2 regions of the Variovorax sp. GW821-FHT09B05 genome follow, and region 1 is predicted to be linked to the other one. Evidence: riboswitches for the same ligand, from Rfam matches in the RefSeq annotation. Region 1 holds a riboswitch; the other holds the start of a gene.
The links. A riboswitch is a leader RNA that binds a small molecule or an ion and turns the genes downstream of it on or off. The one in region 1 is predicted to bind manganese.
Positions count from the first base shown of each region.

Region 2: linked by a shared signal. The riboswitch ahead of AC07RM_RS10750 (TMEM165/GDT1 family protein) and the one ahead of AC07RM_RS00260 (TMEM165/GDT1 family protein) in region 1 are both predicted to bind manganese.

Region 1 is NZ_JBWKPN010000001.1:58,168-65,383, forward strand. It holds gene AC07RM_RS00250 (ATP-binding response regulator) at 1-708, shown strand, start outside; gene AC07RM_RS00255 (DUF8696 domain-containing protein) at 820-2,175, shown strand; yybP-ykoY riboswitch at 2,266-2,436, shown strand; gene AC07RM_RS00260 (TMEM165/GDT1 family protein) at 2,447-3,019, shown strand; gene AC07RM_RS00265 (tripartite tricarboxylate transporter substrate-binding protein) at 3,038-4,027, opposite strand; gene AC07RM_RS00270 (alpha/beta hydrolase) at 4,104-5,597, opposite strand; gene AC07RM_RS00275 (IclR family transcriptional regulator) at 5,796-6,599, shown strand; gene AC07RM_RS00280 (AraC family transcriptional regulator) at 6,625-7,216, opposite strand, start outside.
Region 2 is NZ_JBWKPN010000003.1:494,782-501,997, forward strand. It holds gene AC07RM_RS10720 (monovalent cation:proton antiporter family protein) at 1-656, opposite strand, end outside; gene AC07RM_RS10725 (KpsF/GutQ family sugar-phosphate isomerase) at 823-1,824, shown strand; gene AC07RM_RS10730 (KdsC family phosphatase) at 1,824-2,372, shown strand; gene lptC (LPS export ABC transporter periplasmic protein LptC) at 2,369-3,016, shown strand; gene AC07RM_RS10740 (SDR family oxidoreductase) at 3,027-3,815, shown strand; gene rbp (RNA-binding regulator) at 3,887-4,423, opposite strand; yybP-ykoY riboswitch at 4,690-4,797, shown strand; gene AC07RM_RS10750 (TMEM165/GDT1 family protein) at 4,888-5,451, shown strand; gene metX (homoserine O-succinyltransferase MetX) at 5,608-6,768, shown strand; gene metW (methionine biosynthesis protein MetW) at 6,765-7,216, shown strand, end outside.

The DNA of each region.
Region 1 (7,216 bases):
GCCGCCCGTGCGCGCGGGCCACTGGTGTGGATCGACGTCTGCGACACCGGCATCGGCATCTCGCCCGAGCACCTGGGCCGCATCTTCGACGAGTTCTACCAGGTCGACAATCCGGGCCGCGATCGCGCGCAGGGGCTGGGCATCGGCCTGTCGATCGTGCAGCGGCTCTCGCGCCTGCTGGCGCATCCGCTGCAGGTGCATTCGCGCCCGCAGCGCGGCAGCCGCTTCCGCATGGTGCTGCCGGCGGTGTCGGCCTCGGGTGTCGCGCCGTCCATCGCGCGCCCCGACGCCGTCCTGCCCTTGCCGCGGCGCGTGCTGCTGATCGACGACGAGGCGCCGATCCGCCAGGCCGTGACCGGGCTGCTGCAGGCCCATCGCGTGGCCATCGACGCGGTGGCCAGCGAGACCGAAGCCGAGGCCGTGCTGGCGCAGGCCGCGCAGGCAAACACCCCGGTCGACGTGTTGCTGTGCGACGTGCGTCTGGCCGATGGCGCCGACGGCCTGGCCGCGGCGCAACGGCTGCGCGCGCGCTTCGGCCCCGGCTTGCAGGTGTTGCTGATCACCGGGGAAACCGCGCCGCGGCGGCAGCAGCAGATGCACGACGCCGGCCTGCAGGTGTTGCTCAAGCCGGTGGCGGCCGACCGGCTGCTGCAGGCGCTCGCAGCGCTGACGCGACACGGAACGACGCCCGTCCGCAGGCACGCCTGAGCGTCTTTTTTTCCGCCGAAAGTCGATGACCTTCGACACTAGATCGCAGGTGTCGCGATCCCTACCGTGGAGGCCTTCTCATCCACTCACTTGAAAGAAGGAAGGCCTCTCATGAACACCCGTCTTGCCGTTTGCCGTGCAGCGCGCACACCCGTCGCGTTGCTGGTCATGAATCTCGTGCTGGTGGCCTGCGGGGGAGGCGGCGGTGGCGGGGGCTTTGCCGGCTTCCCGGTCGCTCCCGCTCCCGCGCCTGCCGCGCAGACACCTCCGCCGGCACCCGCTCCAGCCGCGGCCTCGATCACGACGCAGCCATCGAACACCACGGTGGGCCAGGGCGTGTCCGCCACCTTGAAGGTGCAGGCCGCGCACGCCACGGCCTACCAGTGGCAACGCAGCACCGACGGCGGTGCCCACTGGAGCGATGTCGCCGGTGCCACGAGCGACAGCTTCCGCACGGCCGCCAGCCTGCTGGCCGACAGCGGCCAGCAACTGCGCGTGCGGGTGACGGGCGCCAAGGGCAGCGTGACCAGCAGCGCCGCCACGTTGACGGTCAAGCCCTGGGTCGCCACCGTGCTGGCGACGACGGGCGTGAGCTACAGCAGTCCCTATCAGCTCGCGCTCGATGCGAGCGGCGCGAAGCTCTACGTGGCCATGGGCGGCAATGGCTCGGTCTATCGGATCGACACGGCCAGCGGCAGCGGTGCCGAGGTGACGCCGGGGACGACGATGAATGCGCCGGTCGGCCTGGCACTGGCGGCCGACGGCACCCTCTACGTGAGCGACCAGCATCGCATCAGCAAGATCGCGCCCAACGCCACGACCGCCAGCACCTGGGTCGGCACCGGCAGCAGCGGATATGCCGACAGCCCGGCCACCGCGATGTTCAACAACCCCACCGGCATCGCGCTCGACAGCGCGGGCAACCTGTTCGTGGCGGACACGGAGAACAAGCGCGTGCGCAAGGTCGCGCCCGACGGCACCACGAGCACGCTGGCGGGCGACGGCACGCAGGCCTACCTCGACGGTGTCGGCACGGCCGCCCAGTTCGCACGCCCGCAGGGCCTGGCGCTCAGCCGCGACGGCAAGACGCTCTACGACACCGACACCGACAGCCCCTGCCTGCGCAAGATCGACGTGGCCAGTGCCACGGTGAGCACGCTGCTGGGCGATTGCGCCAACGGCAACGCGGGCGCGGGCGTGGTCGACGGAACGGTGGCCACGCCGGCCAAGCTCGGCTATTCGTACGGCGTGGCGGTGGATGCGCGCGACAACGTGTTCCTGACCCACGCCTGGGATGGCGTGGCGCGCGTGGCCACGCCCGCGGGCGAGATCAGCACCCTGCAGGACGGCACCGGCGCGCCGATCGCCTTCAACTTTCCGATCGGCGTGGCGGTGGCCGCCGACGGCACCGTCTACGTGGGCGCGAACCACGGCAACCAGATCCTCAAGCTCACGCTCGCGCCCTGAGCGCGCATGCCCGGTAATGCAACTCGCTCTCGACACGGGGACATTCGTCGAAAAGACGGGGGCGAATCGGCGCTCGCCCCTAAGATCGCGGCCTCAGTCATTGGGGAGTAGCTGACCTGCGCAACGCAGGAGCCCGCGTCAACACACTTGGCCTTCGGCCATGGCGCGAGCAGCTTTAGAGCCTGGCAAGACCTTTGACCACGTCACCTCGGTATGGGCCGGGAAGTGGCGTGGTCTTCGCGTCGCTGGCCCAGGGAGTTCTCTTTTCATCATGGAAGCCTTACTCGTATCCACGGGCGTGGTCGCGCTCGGGGAAATGGGCGACAAGACCCAACTGCTCGCGATCATCCTGGCCGCGACCTTTCGCAAACCCTGGCAGATCGTCGCGGGCATCTTCACCGCCACGGTCGTCAACCACGCGGCCGCGGGCGCGCTCGGCGGCTGGGTGGCCCAGGCCATGGGGCCGAACATCCTGCGCTGGGTGATCGGCGCCTCGTTCCTGGCCATGGCCGCGTGGATGCTGATCCCCGACAAGATCGACGACGACGCCGCGAAGACGAAGAGCCGCTTCGGCGCCTTCGGCACCACGGTCATCACCTTCTTCCTCGCGGAGATGGGCGACAAGACGCAGATCGCGACCGTGGCGCTGGCCGCGCGCTATCCCGACGTGGTGCAGGTCGTGATCGGCACCACGCTGGGCATGATGCTGGCCGACGCGCCCGCGGTCTTCCTCGGCGAGAAGATCGCGGCCAAGGTCTCGATGCGGCTGGTGCACGGCGTGGCCGCCGTCATCTTCGGCGTGCTGGGGCTGCTGACGCTGTTCAACGTCGGCAACCTGTTCTGAGCCCCGGCGGGCGGCCGCCTACTTGGCGGCGGCCGCCGTGCCCAGGCCCAGCTTGTCGATCACGGCCTTCTCGGTCTTCATGGTGCGCACCGCGTACTGCTTGTAGGTGGCGCTGTCCATGTAGAAGGTCTCCATGTCGAACTTGGCGAGCGACTCCTGGTAGTTGGGCATCTCCATCGCCTTCTTGAAGGCGTCGTGCAGGATCGCGACCACCTTCGGGTTCGCGCCCTTGGGCAGCACCAGGCCGAAGGGCGAGGCCTGCACCATGTCGATGCCCGACTCCTTGAGCGTGGGCGCGTTCGGGTACTTCTTCGAGCGCTGCTCGCCCCAGGTCGACAACAGCCGCAGCTTGCCCTGGTCGACATAGGGGCCCCAGCCCGGCGTGTCGGCGACCGACATCACGTGGCCGCCGAGCACCGCCTGCAGCGACTCGGAGTTGCCCTTGTAGGGCACGTGATTGAACTCCACGCCGGCCTGGATCGCGATCGCTTCCATCGTCAGGTGCAAGGTGGTGAGCGCGCCCGGCGTGCCGTAGCTCAGGCGGCCCGGGTTGGCCTTGGCATAGGCGAGGTACTCGCGCATCGACTTGATCGGCGAATCGGCGGGCACCACCAGGCCGAAGGAATAGCCGGCGAGGCCGATCACGTAGCTCAGGTCGTTGGCCGGGTCCCAGTTGAGCTTGGTGGTGTAGGGCAGGCGGAACACCGGCAGCGGCACCTGCGCGAGCGTGTAGCCGTCGGGCGCGGTGGCCTGCATGGTCTGCGCGGGCAGCACGCCGCCCGCGCCGGGCTTGTTCTCGATGATCACCGGCTGGCCGAGGATCTTCGAGGCGTTCTCGGCCAGCACGCGGAAGGGCACGTCGGTCGAGCCGCCGGCGGTGAAGCCGATCAGCACGCGGATCGGCCGCACCGGAAAGGCATCGGACTGCGCGAAGGCGGGAGCGGCGGCGAGGCCGGCGGCCAGCAGCAGGGCGTGCAGCGCACGGCGGGTGAGGGTGGGTTGTTTCATGGCGGGACGTGCGAACGAAGAAAACGGGAAGGGCGGTGCGGCCGCCCCGCGAACGGGACGGGCCGCACCGGCGCCGTCAGGGCGCGGGACAGCCGCCGCGGCTGGCCGAGGAGAACTTGCAGCCGTAGTCGGCGCGCGCCACGGTCGCGGCGTCGAGCACCTCGTCGCCGGCCGGCTTCACGCCGTTCTGCTCCCAGTTCGTCATCGCGTCGAAGGCCTGGGTTTGCTCCTCGGTCGTGAAGTCGCAGTGGCTGATGCCCCGGATCGCGCGCTGCACGAGCCACTTCGAGGTGCCCAGCGCATCGGCGCGGCGCTTGTAGATCTGCTCCATGCTGAAAGGCACGTAGACGTCGCCCAGCGTGTGGATGGTCACCACCGGCACGTCGATGCGCGCATTGGACTTGGGGAACCAGCGCAGGCCGTCGCGCCGCAGCCGGTTGGCCTCGGGGTCGGCATGCAGCCGGTAGGCGCCCTGGTTGAAGGTGACTTCCTCCGGGCTTTGCGCCGGGTCGTTGTCGAGCTGGTAGACGATGCCGGTGGTGTCGTAGCCGTCGCGGTTGAGGATGCCGTTGATGGTGCCGTCGCGGCCGAAGGTGCCCCACACGGTGGCGTTCATGCTGCCCGCGAAGCCGGCGTCGAACATCGGGCGCTCGCCGCCCGTGAGGTTCTTGACGATGGCCTTGTACTTCTCGCCCTGCGCGGTCGTCGCGCTCGGGAATCTCGTGAACAGCGCGGCGCGCACCGTGGGCAGCAGGTCGTTCCAGTTGCTCACGGGCCAGCCGTTGACGGGCAGGCCCGCCAGCTGCTGCGCCGCGATCTGCGAGGCGCCGAAGTAGTTGTAGAGCTCGGTGTCGCCGAGCACGCCGCACATCGGCACCGCGCCGGCATAGCGCACCTTGTGGTTGGCCGTCTCCGTCGCCTCGGCGTCGACCGCGGCCGCGGCCACGTGGCCGCCGAGCGACTGGCCGACGATGTAGGTCTTGCGCGGCGCATCGAGCGTGCGGCCGTTCTGCGAGGCGATGCGCTGGAAGGCCAGCGCGAGCGCGTTGGTGTCCTCGACGCCGGCGCGCACGTCGTAGTAGTTCTTGGTGTAGCTCGACGCGGCCCAGGCATAGCCCTGGCCGATCAGGTGCGCGCGGATGGTGGGATCGCTGACGCTCACCACCGGGCCCGTGCCGCCGTAGCCGTGCGCGTACATCACGAGCATGCCGTTCCAGTTCTTCGGCACTTCGACGCGGTAGCCCGCGCCCTCGAGCACGCCCCACCAGCGGTCGGTGTCGGGCGCGCCCGAGAGCGCCGCGAACGGCAGCTTGGTCTCGTCGACCGTGAACTGGCGGCCGTCCTGCGCGCGCGTTTCCTCGGGCTCGGGTGCGGCCGGGGGCGGCGGTGCCGGGGGATTGCCGGCGCCCGCGCCGCCCGCACCGGCCTGTTGCGCGGCGATCGCGGCGGCCAGCGCCGCGGCGCTGGCGCCCGACGAATCGCCGCCACCGCCGCCGCATGCGGCCAGCGTCGCGGCGGCGATGAGCGAGAGAAGGGTGGCGCGGCGGCCCGGATGGCGATGGAACTTCACGAGATGTCTCCTGCGTGTGGGGATGGGTTCCGCGTGAATCTTTTAATTTCGTTCAGCGGAATTAGATTTATGGAACGTTCTTTCGAACGACGGCGAGTATCTTTCCGCTCGCGTTTCTCTCGTATAGGGAATTCCATGAACCGTTTCCAACTGCTGAAAATATAATTCCGTCCAACGAAATTAAATTGAGAGAAACGCATGGGCCGCACCAAGCAGATCGACTTCGAGGAGGGTGCCGACAGCCCGCGCTTCGTGACCGCGCTGGCGCGCGGGCTGGACATCCTGGCCGCCTGGGGCCCCGACGAGAAATGGCTCACCAGCACCGAGCTCGCGCGCCGCACCGGCCTGCCCAAGCCCACGATCGCGCGGCTCGCCTACACCCTCGTCGTGGCGGGCTACCTGCGCCACTCGCGCGAGACCGGCAAGTACGCGCATGGCGACGGCCTGGTCGCGCTCGGCATCACGATGGTGTCGAACCTCAAGCTGCGTCGCATCGCGCGCCCCTACATGCAGGACCTGGCCGACCGCTACGACGCCTCGGTGTCGCTCGGCATCCGCAACGGGCTGTCGATGCTCTACGTCGAGAACTGCCGCTCGAGCGCGCCGCTGTCGCTGGGCCTGGACATCGGTTCGCGGCTGCCCGTGGCGCTGTCCGCGATGGGCCATGCCTACCTCTGCGCGCTCGATGCGAAGGAGCGCGAGCGGCTGCTCGGCGAGATCCGCCTGGCCGACCGCGAGCGCTGGCCGCAGACGCAGCAGGCCATCGAGACCTCGCTCGCGCACTGGCGCGAGCGCGGCTTCACGATGGTCGTGCGCGGCTGGGAGAGCGACATCAGCGGCGTGGGCGCGGCCATCCGGCAGGCCGACGGCAACGTCGTGACCTTCAACGTCGGTGGCTCGGCCAGCCGCTTCGGCCGCGAGCTGCTCGAGCAGGACATCGGCCCGCAGCTCGCGCGCATGGTCAAGGTGCTCGAGTCCTTCGTGCGCGCGGACGACCACTGACAAGGTGTGAGCCGGCAGTCCGCGCTCAGGCGTTCCCGACCAGGATCCGTTCCGCGTCGCGCCCCGGCGGCAGCCCGAAGGCGCGCGCATATTCGCGGCTGAACTGCGTGGCGCTCTCGTAGCCGACCTCGAAGGCGGTCGCGCTCACGCTCCTGCCCTGGGCCACCAGCAGCGTGCGCGCCTGCAGCAGGCGGATGCGCTTCTGGTACTGCACCGGGCTCAGCGAGGTCGCGGCCTTGAAGTGCCGATGGAAGGCGGACGCGCTCATCGAGGCCTGCTGCGCGAGCGCCTCGACCCGCAGCGGCTGCGCGAAGTCGCGCCGGATCCGCTGGATCGCGCGGCTCACGCGCGAGAGAGCGCTGTCGGGCATGGCGATGCCGCGCAGCATCGCGCCCTGCGGTCCCTGCAGCACGCGATAGAGGATCTCGCGCTCGTAGACCGGCGCCAGCGCCGGGATGTCGGCGGGCCGCCGCATCAGCCGCAGCATGCGCACCCAGGCATCCATCAGGTCCGGCGTGACGGCGGCCACCGAGAAGCCGGCCTCGGGTTTCTGCGCGAGCGCGATCGGCGGCAGGTCGGCGATCAGCGCCGCGATCACCGCCGGCTGCAGGCTCAGG
Region 2 (7,216 bases), on a different contig from region 1:
CGCCGGCGCGCCACCAAGGTGAGCCACCAGCGCATCACGCGCGGCCCGCCATAGAGCAGCACGCCGATCAGCAGGCAGGCCTTGAGCAGCGCGAAGCCCAGCGCCTTGGCCAGCGCCTCGGGCGGCGCGCCCAGCGCGGGGATCAGCACCAGCAGCGGCACCACCGCCAAGTCCTGGAACAGCAGCACGCCCATCACGCGCTTGCCGTGCTCGCTCTCGAGCTCGAGCCGCTCGGCCATCAGCTTGACCACGATGGCGGTGCTGCTCATGGTGAGCGCGCCCGAGAGCGCCAGCGCGGTCTGCCAGCCCAGGCGCCAGTCGGGCGGCAGGAAGGAGGCGATCAGCAGCGCGCCCACGGTGGCGATCGCCATCGTCAGCAGCACCTGCAGCAGCCCGAGCCCGAACACGTGCTTGCGCATCGCGCGCAGCTTGGGCAGGCTGAATTCGAGCCCGATCACGAACATCAGGAACACCACGCCGAATTCGCCCAGGTGCCGGATGCCTTCGGAGTTCTGCGCCAGCGCCAGCGCATGCGGGCCGATCAGCACGCCGGCCGTCAGGTAGCCGAGCATCGGCGGCAGCTTGAGGAAGCGGCATGCCACCACGCCGATCACCGCGGCCACCAGATACAAGAGCGTGAGATCGAACGAAGACATGGTGGGCGATGCTAGAGCAAGAGCCGTGCGCGCGTGGCGAGGGGCTTACCGGGGGCCGAGGCGCCGCGGGCCCCGCGCGGCGCGGCTTTCGGGCCCATTCCGGGTCGCGGCGTAGGGGCTCGCCGGGAACCGCGGGGCGGCGGGGCGCGGCCCGTAAAATCCGCCGATGCCCTCCAGCTCCCCCACGCCCCCCGTGGTCGATCCCGCCGCGATGCTCGCGCGGGCACGCGCCACCTTCGACATCGAAGCCGAAGCCGTGCTCGGCCTCAAGGCGCGCGTGGGCGACAGCTTCGTTGATGCCGTGCGCAAGATCCTCGAGGTGCGCGGCCGCGTGGTCGTGATGGGCATGGGCAAGAGCGGCCACGTCGGCCGCAAGATCGCCGCCACCCTGGCATCGACCGGCACGCCGGCGATGTTCGTGCACCCGGCCGAGGCCAGCCACGGCGACCTCGGCATGATCAAGGCGGTCGACCTCGTGCTCGCCATCTCCAACAGCGGCGAGGTCGAGGAGCTCACGGTGATCCTGCCCGTGGTCAAGCGCCAGGGCGTGCCGCTGATCGCGATCACGGGCCGCGCCGATTCCACGCTCGCCCGGCACGCCGACATCGTGCTCGACGCCGGCGTCGCCAAGGAAGCCTGCCCGTTGAACCTCGCCCCCACCGCGAGCACCACCGCCCAGATGGCGATGGGCGACGCGCTGGCCGTGGCGCTGCTCGATGCGCGCGGCTTCGGCTCGGAGGATTTCGCGCGTTCGCATCCGGGCGGGGCGCTGGGGCGCAAGCTGCTCACGCATGTGAGCGACCTCATGCGCACCGGCGCCGACGTGCCGCGCGTGGCGCCGGGCGCCAGCTTCAGCGAGCTGATGCGCGAGATGAGTTCCAAGGGCCTGGGTGCCACCGCGGTGGTCGATGCCGAGGGCCGCGCCATCGGCATCTTCACCGACGGCGACCTGCGCCGCAGGGTCGAGACCGGCGGGGACCTGCGCGGCCTTACCGCGGCCGACGTCATGCACCGCGGTCCGCGCACCTTGCGCGCCGACGCGCTGGGCGTCGAGGCGGCCGAGCTGATGGAACAGCATCGCATCACCAGCGTGCTGGTGGTCGACGCCGAGGGCCTGCTGATCGGCGCCCTCAGCATCAACGACCTGATGCGCGCGAAGGTCATCTGATGCCCTTCGAATTCCAGCCAGAGACATTGCTCGCCGCGCAGGACATCCGCATCGCCTTCTTCGACATCGATGGCGTGCTGACCGATGGCGGCGTCTACTTCACCGAGCACGGCGAGACCCTCAAGCGCTTCAGCATCCTCGACGGCTACGGCCTGAAGCTGCTGCGCAAGGCGGGCATCCTGCCCGCAGTGATCACCGGGCGCGATTCCAAGCCGCTGCGCGTGCGGCTCGAGGCGCTCGGCATCGAGCACGTGCGCTACGGCACCGAGGACAAGCTGCCGGCCGCCGAGGCCATGCTGCAGTCGCTGGGCTTCGGCTGGCCGCAGGCCGCGGCCATCGGCGACGACTGGCCCGACCTGCCGGTGCTGGGGCGCGTGGGCTTCGCGGCGGCGCCGGCCAATGCCCACGTCGAGGTGCGCGACGCCGTGCGCTACGTGACCCGCGCGCGCGGCGGCGAAGGCGCGGCGCGCGAATTCTGCGATCTGCTGGTCACGGCCAGCGGACAGTACCGGCGCCTGCTCGACGTCGCACGGAACACCGCCCTATGAAGCAGGCCTGGAACCTCCTGCGCGACGTCCTCGATCGCGTCACCATCTACCTGCCGATCATCCTGACGGCCGCCGTCGCGCTCGGCACCTACTGGCTGGTGCGCAATGCGCCCAAGCTGCTCGAGCCGACCGCCAAGGTCGCGCCCACCCACGAGCCCGACTACTTCATGCGCGGCTTCGTCATCAAGAACTTCCTGCCCAGCGGCGACCTGCGCAGCGAGCTGTTCGGCAAGGAAGGCCGGCACTACCCCGACACCGACACCATCGAGGTCGACGAGGTGCGCATGCGCTCGGTGTCGCCGCAGGGCTTCACCACCCACGCCACCGCCAACCGCGGGCTGTCGAACTCCGACGGCAGCGAGATCCAGCTGTTCGGCAACGCGGTCGTCATCCGCGACGCGGCCGTCGGCGCCAACGGCAAGACCTCGCCGCGCCTGGAGTTCCGCGGCGATTTCCTGCATGCCTTCCTCGACACCGAGCGCGTGCAGTCGAACAAGCCCGTCACGCTGATCCGCGGCACCGACCAGTTCACCGCCGACACGATGGACTACGACAACCTGACCGGCATCGCCAACCTCAACGGCCGCGTGCGCGGCACGATGGTGCCCTCGGCCAAGGCGGCCGGTGCCGCGGGCAAGCGCTGAGCGCCGCGCCATGACCACCGCGCCGTCGCCCCTCGTCTTCATCACCGGCGCCTCCAGCGGCATCGGCCAGGCGCTCGCCGCGCGCTTCTACGACGCCGGCTACCGGCTGGCGCTGGTCGCGCGTCGCACCGGCGAGATCGAAGCCTGGGCCAACGCGCGCGGACTCGACCGCGGCCGCTACCTGATCTACAGCGCCGACGTCGCGCGCACCGACAGCATCGTGGCCGCCGGCGCCGCCTGCATCGAGCGCCAGGGCGTGCCCGACGTGGTGATCGCCAATGCCGGCATCAGCGTGGGCATCGACACGGCGGAGCGCGAGGACCTCGACGTGCTGACGCAGACCTTTGCCACCAACAACGTCGGGCTGGCCGCCACCTTCCATCCCTTCGTGCGCGCGATGGTGCGGCGCGGCAGCGGGCGGCTGGTCGGCATCGCGAGCGTCGCGGCCATCCGCGGACTGCCGGGGCACGGCGCCTACTGCGCGAGCAAGGCCGGCGTGGTCGCTTACTGCGAGAGCCTGCGCGGCGAGCTGCACGGCAGCGGCGTCAAGGTCGTGACCCTGCTGCCCGGCTACATCGACACCCCGCTCACGCAGGGCAACCGCTACGGCATGCCGTTCCTGATGAAGCCCGAGGCCTTCGCCGACCGGGCGCTGGGCGCGATCGAGAGCGGCGCCAGCTATCGCGTGATTCCCTGGCAGATGGGCGTGATCGCCAAGATCATGCGCATGCTGCCCAACGCGCTGCTCGACCGCGCGGTGCAAGGACGCGGGCGGAAGAAGCGGCGCGGCGAAGGCTGAACCCGAGGCCGTACCGGCCGCGGCAACGAAAAAGGCTCCCGAAGGAGCCTTTTGTCTTTTTTGGAAAGCGATCAGTAGCCGCTGTTGCCGCCGCCACCGTAGCCGCCGCGACCACCGCCGCCGCCGCCACGCGGGCCGGCGCCGTAGGGGCTGCGGAAACCGCCATCGCCACCACCGCCGCCGCCGCCACTGCGGCCACCGCCGCCGTAGCCACCACCGCCGCCGCTGCGACCGCCGCCACCACCACCACCGTAGCCGCCACCACCGCCGCCGCCGTAGCCACCGCCACCACCGCCGCCATAACCACCACCGCCGCCGCCGTAGCCGCCGCCACCACCACCGCTGCGCGGGGGACGTGCTTCCATCGGACGGGCTTCGTTGACGACCACGCTGCGGCCGCCCAGGGGTTGGCCGTTCATGCCGTTGATGGCGGCCTGTGCTTCCGCTTCACTGCCCATCTCGACGAAGCCGAAGCCCTTCGAGCGGCCGGTATCGCGTTCCATCATGACCTTGGCGCTGGTCACAGCACCGAACTGACCGAATGCCTGCTCCAGATCACCGTCGCGCACCGAGTAAGGCAGGTTGCCGACGTACAGTTTGTTGCCCATCAAGGGACTCCTATAAACACATCAAGAAAAGCGATGGAGTCCCGATTAGCATCACTCAAACGAGAGCCGCCGAGTCGCGCGAAACTGTCCGATCACCCAGTGCCTCCAACCCGAAATGAAAAGGGAGGCTCGTGCATTATGGGTGAAATACAAGAAATGCAAGCAGGAATTTGCTTCTTGCGGTAGCACAGATTTTGGCTCTTGGAGTTAGCGCACGCTTACTAACCAGGCCCCGAACTGGGCCTATGACACTTAAGGGTTAGAATTCGCCCGTCATTGGGGAGTAGCCGCCTTCCGTCTACGAGAAGGGCCCGCGTCAACAGACTTGTCCTGCCCCACACAGGACATGGCGCGGGCAGTGAAGAACAACACCTGGCGAGACCATTGACCGTGCAACTTCGGGAAATTTGGCCGAAGGTGTTGCACGGTCAATTGCGTCCCTTCGGCCAAGGAACCGTTTTTTCATGGAAGCTTTTCTCGTCGCGACCGGCGTCGTCGCGCTCGCCGAAATGGGCGACAAGACCCAGTTGCTCGCCCTCCTGCTGGCAGCCCGTTTCAGAAAACCCTGGCCGATCGTGGCGGGCATCTTCGCCGCCACCGTCATCAACCACGCGCTCGCGGGCGCGGTCGGCAACTGGATCACCCACTGGCTCGGCCCCGACATCCTGCGCTGGATCCTCGGCGGCTCCTTCATCGCGATGGCGATCTGGATGCTGATCCCCGACAAGCTCGACGACGACGATGCCCCGCGCTCCTCGCACTTCGGCGTCTTCGGCACCACGGTGGTCGCCTTCTTCCTCGCCGAGATGGGCGACAAGACGCAGATCGCCACCGTGATGCTCGCGGCGCGCTTCACCGAGGCCTATTTCTGGGTCGTGGTCGGCACCACCTTCGGGATGATGCTGGCCAACGCGCCGGTGGTCTGGCTCGGCGACCGCATCGTCAAGCGCGTGCCGATCAAGCTCGTGCACTCGATCTCGGCCGTCATCTTCCTGGTGCTGGGCGTGGTCGCGCTGATCGGCTGGTAGCGCCGCCGTCCAAAGCCCGGGGCCTGCCGTCCCGGGCCCGCGGCGATATACTGCCGCTCGCGCCGATTTGCTCCAGCTTGCGGGCGCTTGATAAATACAGCTAAAGACGGATGCCGTGACCCGGCTCGTTTTTGGCGAGGCCGGGTTTTTCATTTCATGTCCTCGTTGGTCGTCACTCCCCAGTCGATGCAGTTCGCGGGCCCGCTGGCCCTGCGCAGCGGCGCGACCATCGGCAGCTACACGCTCGCCTACGAAACCTACGGCACGCTCAATGCCGAGCGCAGCAATGCGGTGCTCGTGTGCCACGCCCTCAACGCCTCGCACCACGTCGCGGGCGTCTACGAGGGCCAGGCCCGCTCCGCGGGCTGGTGGGACAACATGGTCGGGCCCGGCAAGCCGCTGGACACCGACCGCTTCTTCGTCATCGGCGTCAACAACCTCGGCTCCTGCTTCGGCTCCACCGGGCCGATGCACGTCAACCCCGCGACCGGCCGCGTCTACGGTGCCGACTTCCCGGTGGTCACGGTCGAGGACTGGGTCGACGCCCAGGCCGCGCTGCTCGACGCGCTCGGCATCCGCACGCTCGCGGCGGTGATGGGCGGCAGCCTCGGCGGCATGCAGGCGCTGTCGTGGACGCTGCAGTACCCCGAGCGCGTGCGCCACGCGGTGGTGGTCGCCAGCGCGCCCAACCTCACGGCCGAGAACATCGCCTTCAACGAGGTGGCGCGCCGCGCCATCGTGACCGACCCCGACTTCCACGGCGGCCACTTCTACGAGCACGGCGTGATCCCCAAGCGCGGCCTGCGCATCGCCCGCATGATCGGCCACATCACCTACCTCAGCGACGACGTCATGAACGCGAAGTTCGGGCGCCTGCTGCGCAACGCGGTCGAGGGCGAGGCGGCCCGCGACGACGCGGCCTACCGCTACTCCACGCAGGAGATCGAGTTCCAGATCGAGAGCTACCTGCGCTACCAGGGCGACAAGTTCAGCGAGTACTTCGACGCCAACACCTACCTGCTCATCACGCGCGCGCTCGACTACTTCGACCCCGCGCGCGAGCACGGCGGCAACCTCACGGCCGCATTCGCACGCGCCAGCGCCAAGTTCCTGCTCGTGAGCTTCAAGACCGACTGGCGCTTCTCCCCCGCGCGCAGCCGCGAGCTGGTGAAGGCGCTGCTCGACAACCGCCGCAACGTGAGCTACGCCGAGATCGACGCCCCGCACGGCCACGACGCCTTCCTGCTCGACGACGTGCGCTACATGGGCGTGGTGCGGTCCTACTTCGAGCGCGTGGCCCAGGAGATCGCATCGTGAGCGACAACGACATCCAGCGCCACATCGCCGCGCTCGTGCCCGAGGGCTCGCGCGTGCTCGACCTCGGCTGCGGCGACGGCGCCCTGCTCGCGCTGCTGCAGCGCGAGCGCGGCTGCACCGGCTACGGCGTCGAGATCGCCGACGGCAACGTGCTGCAGTGCATCCGCCGCGGCGTCGACGTGATCCAGCTCAACCTCGACGAAGGCCTGGCGATGTTCGACGACGCCACCTTCGACGTGGTGCTGCAGATCGACACCCTGCAGCACCTGCGCAATGCCGAGGTGATGCTGCGCGAGACCGCGCGCGTGGGCCGCTTCGGCATCGTGGCCTTCCCCAACTTCGCGCACTGGCCCAACCGCATCAGCGTGGCGCGCGGCCGCATGCCGGTCACGCGGCGGCTGCCCTACCAGTGGTACGACACGCCCAACATCCGCGTGGGCACCTTCAA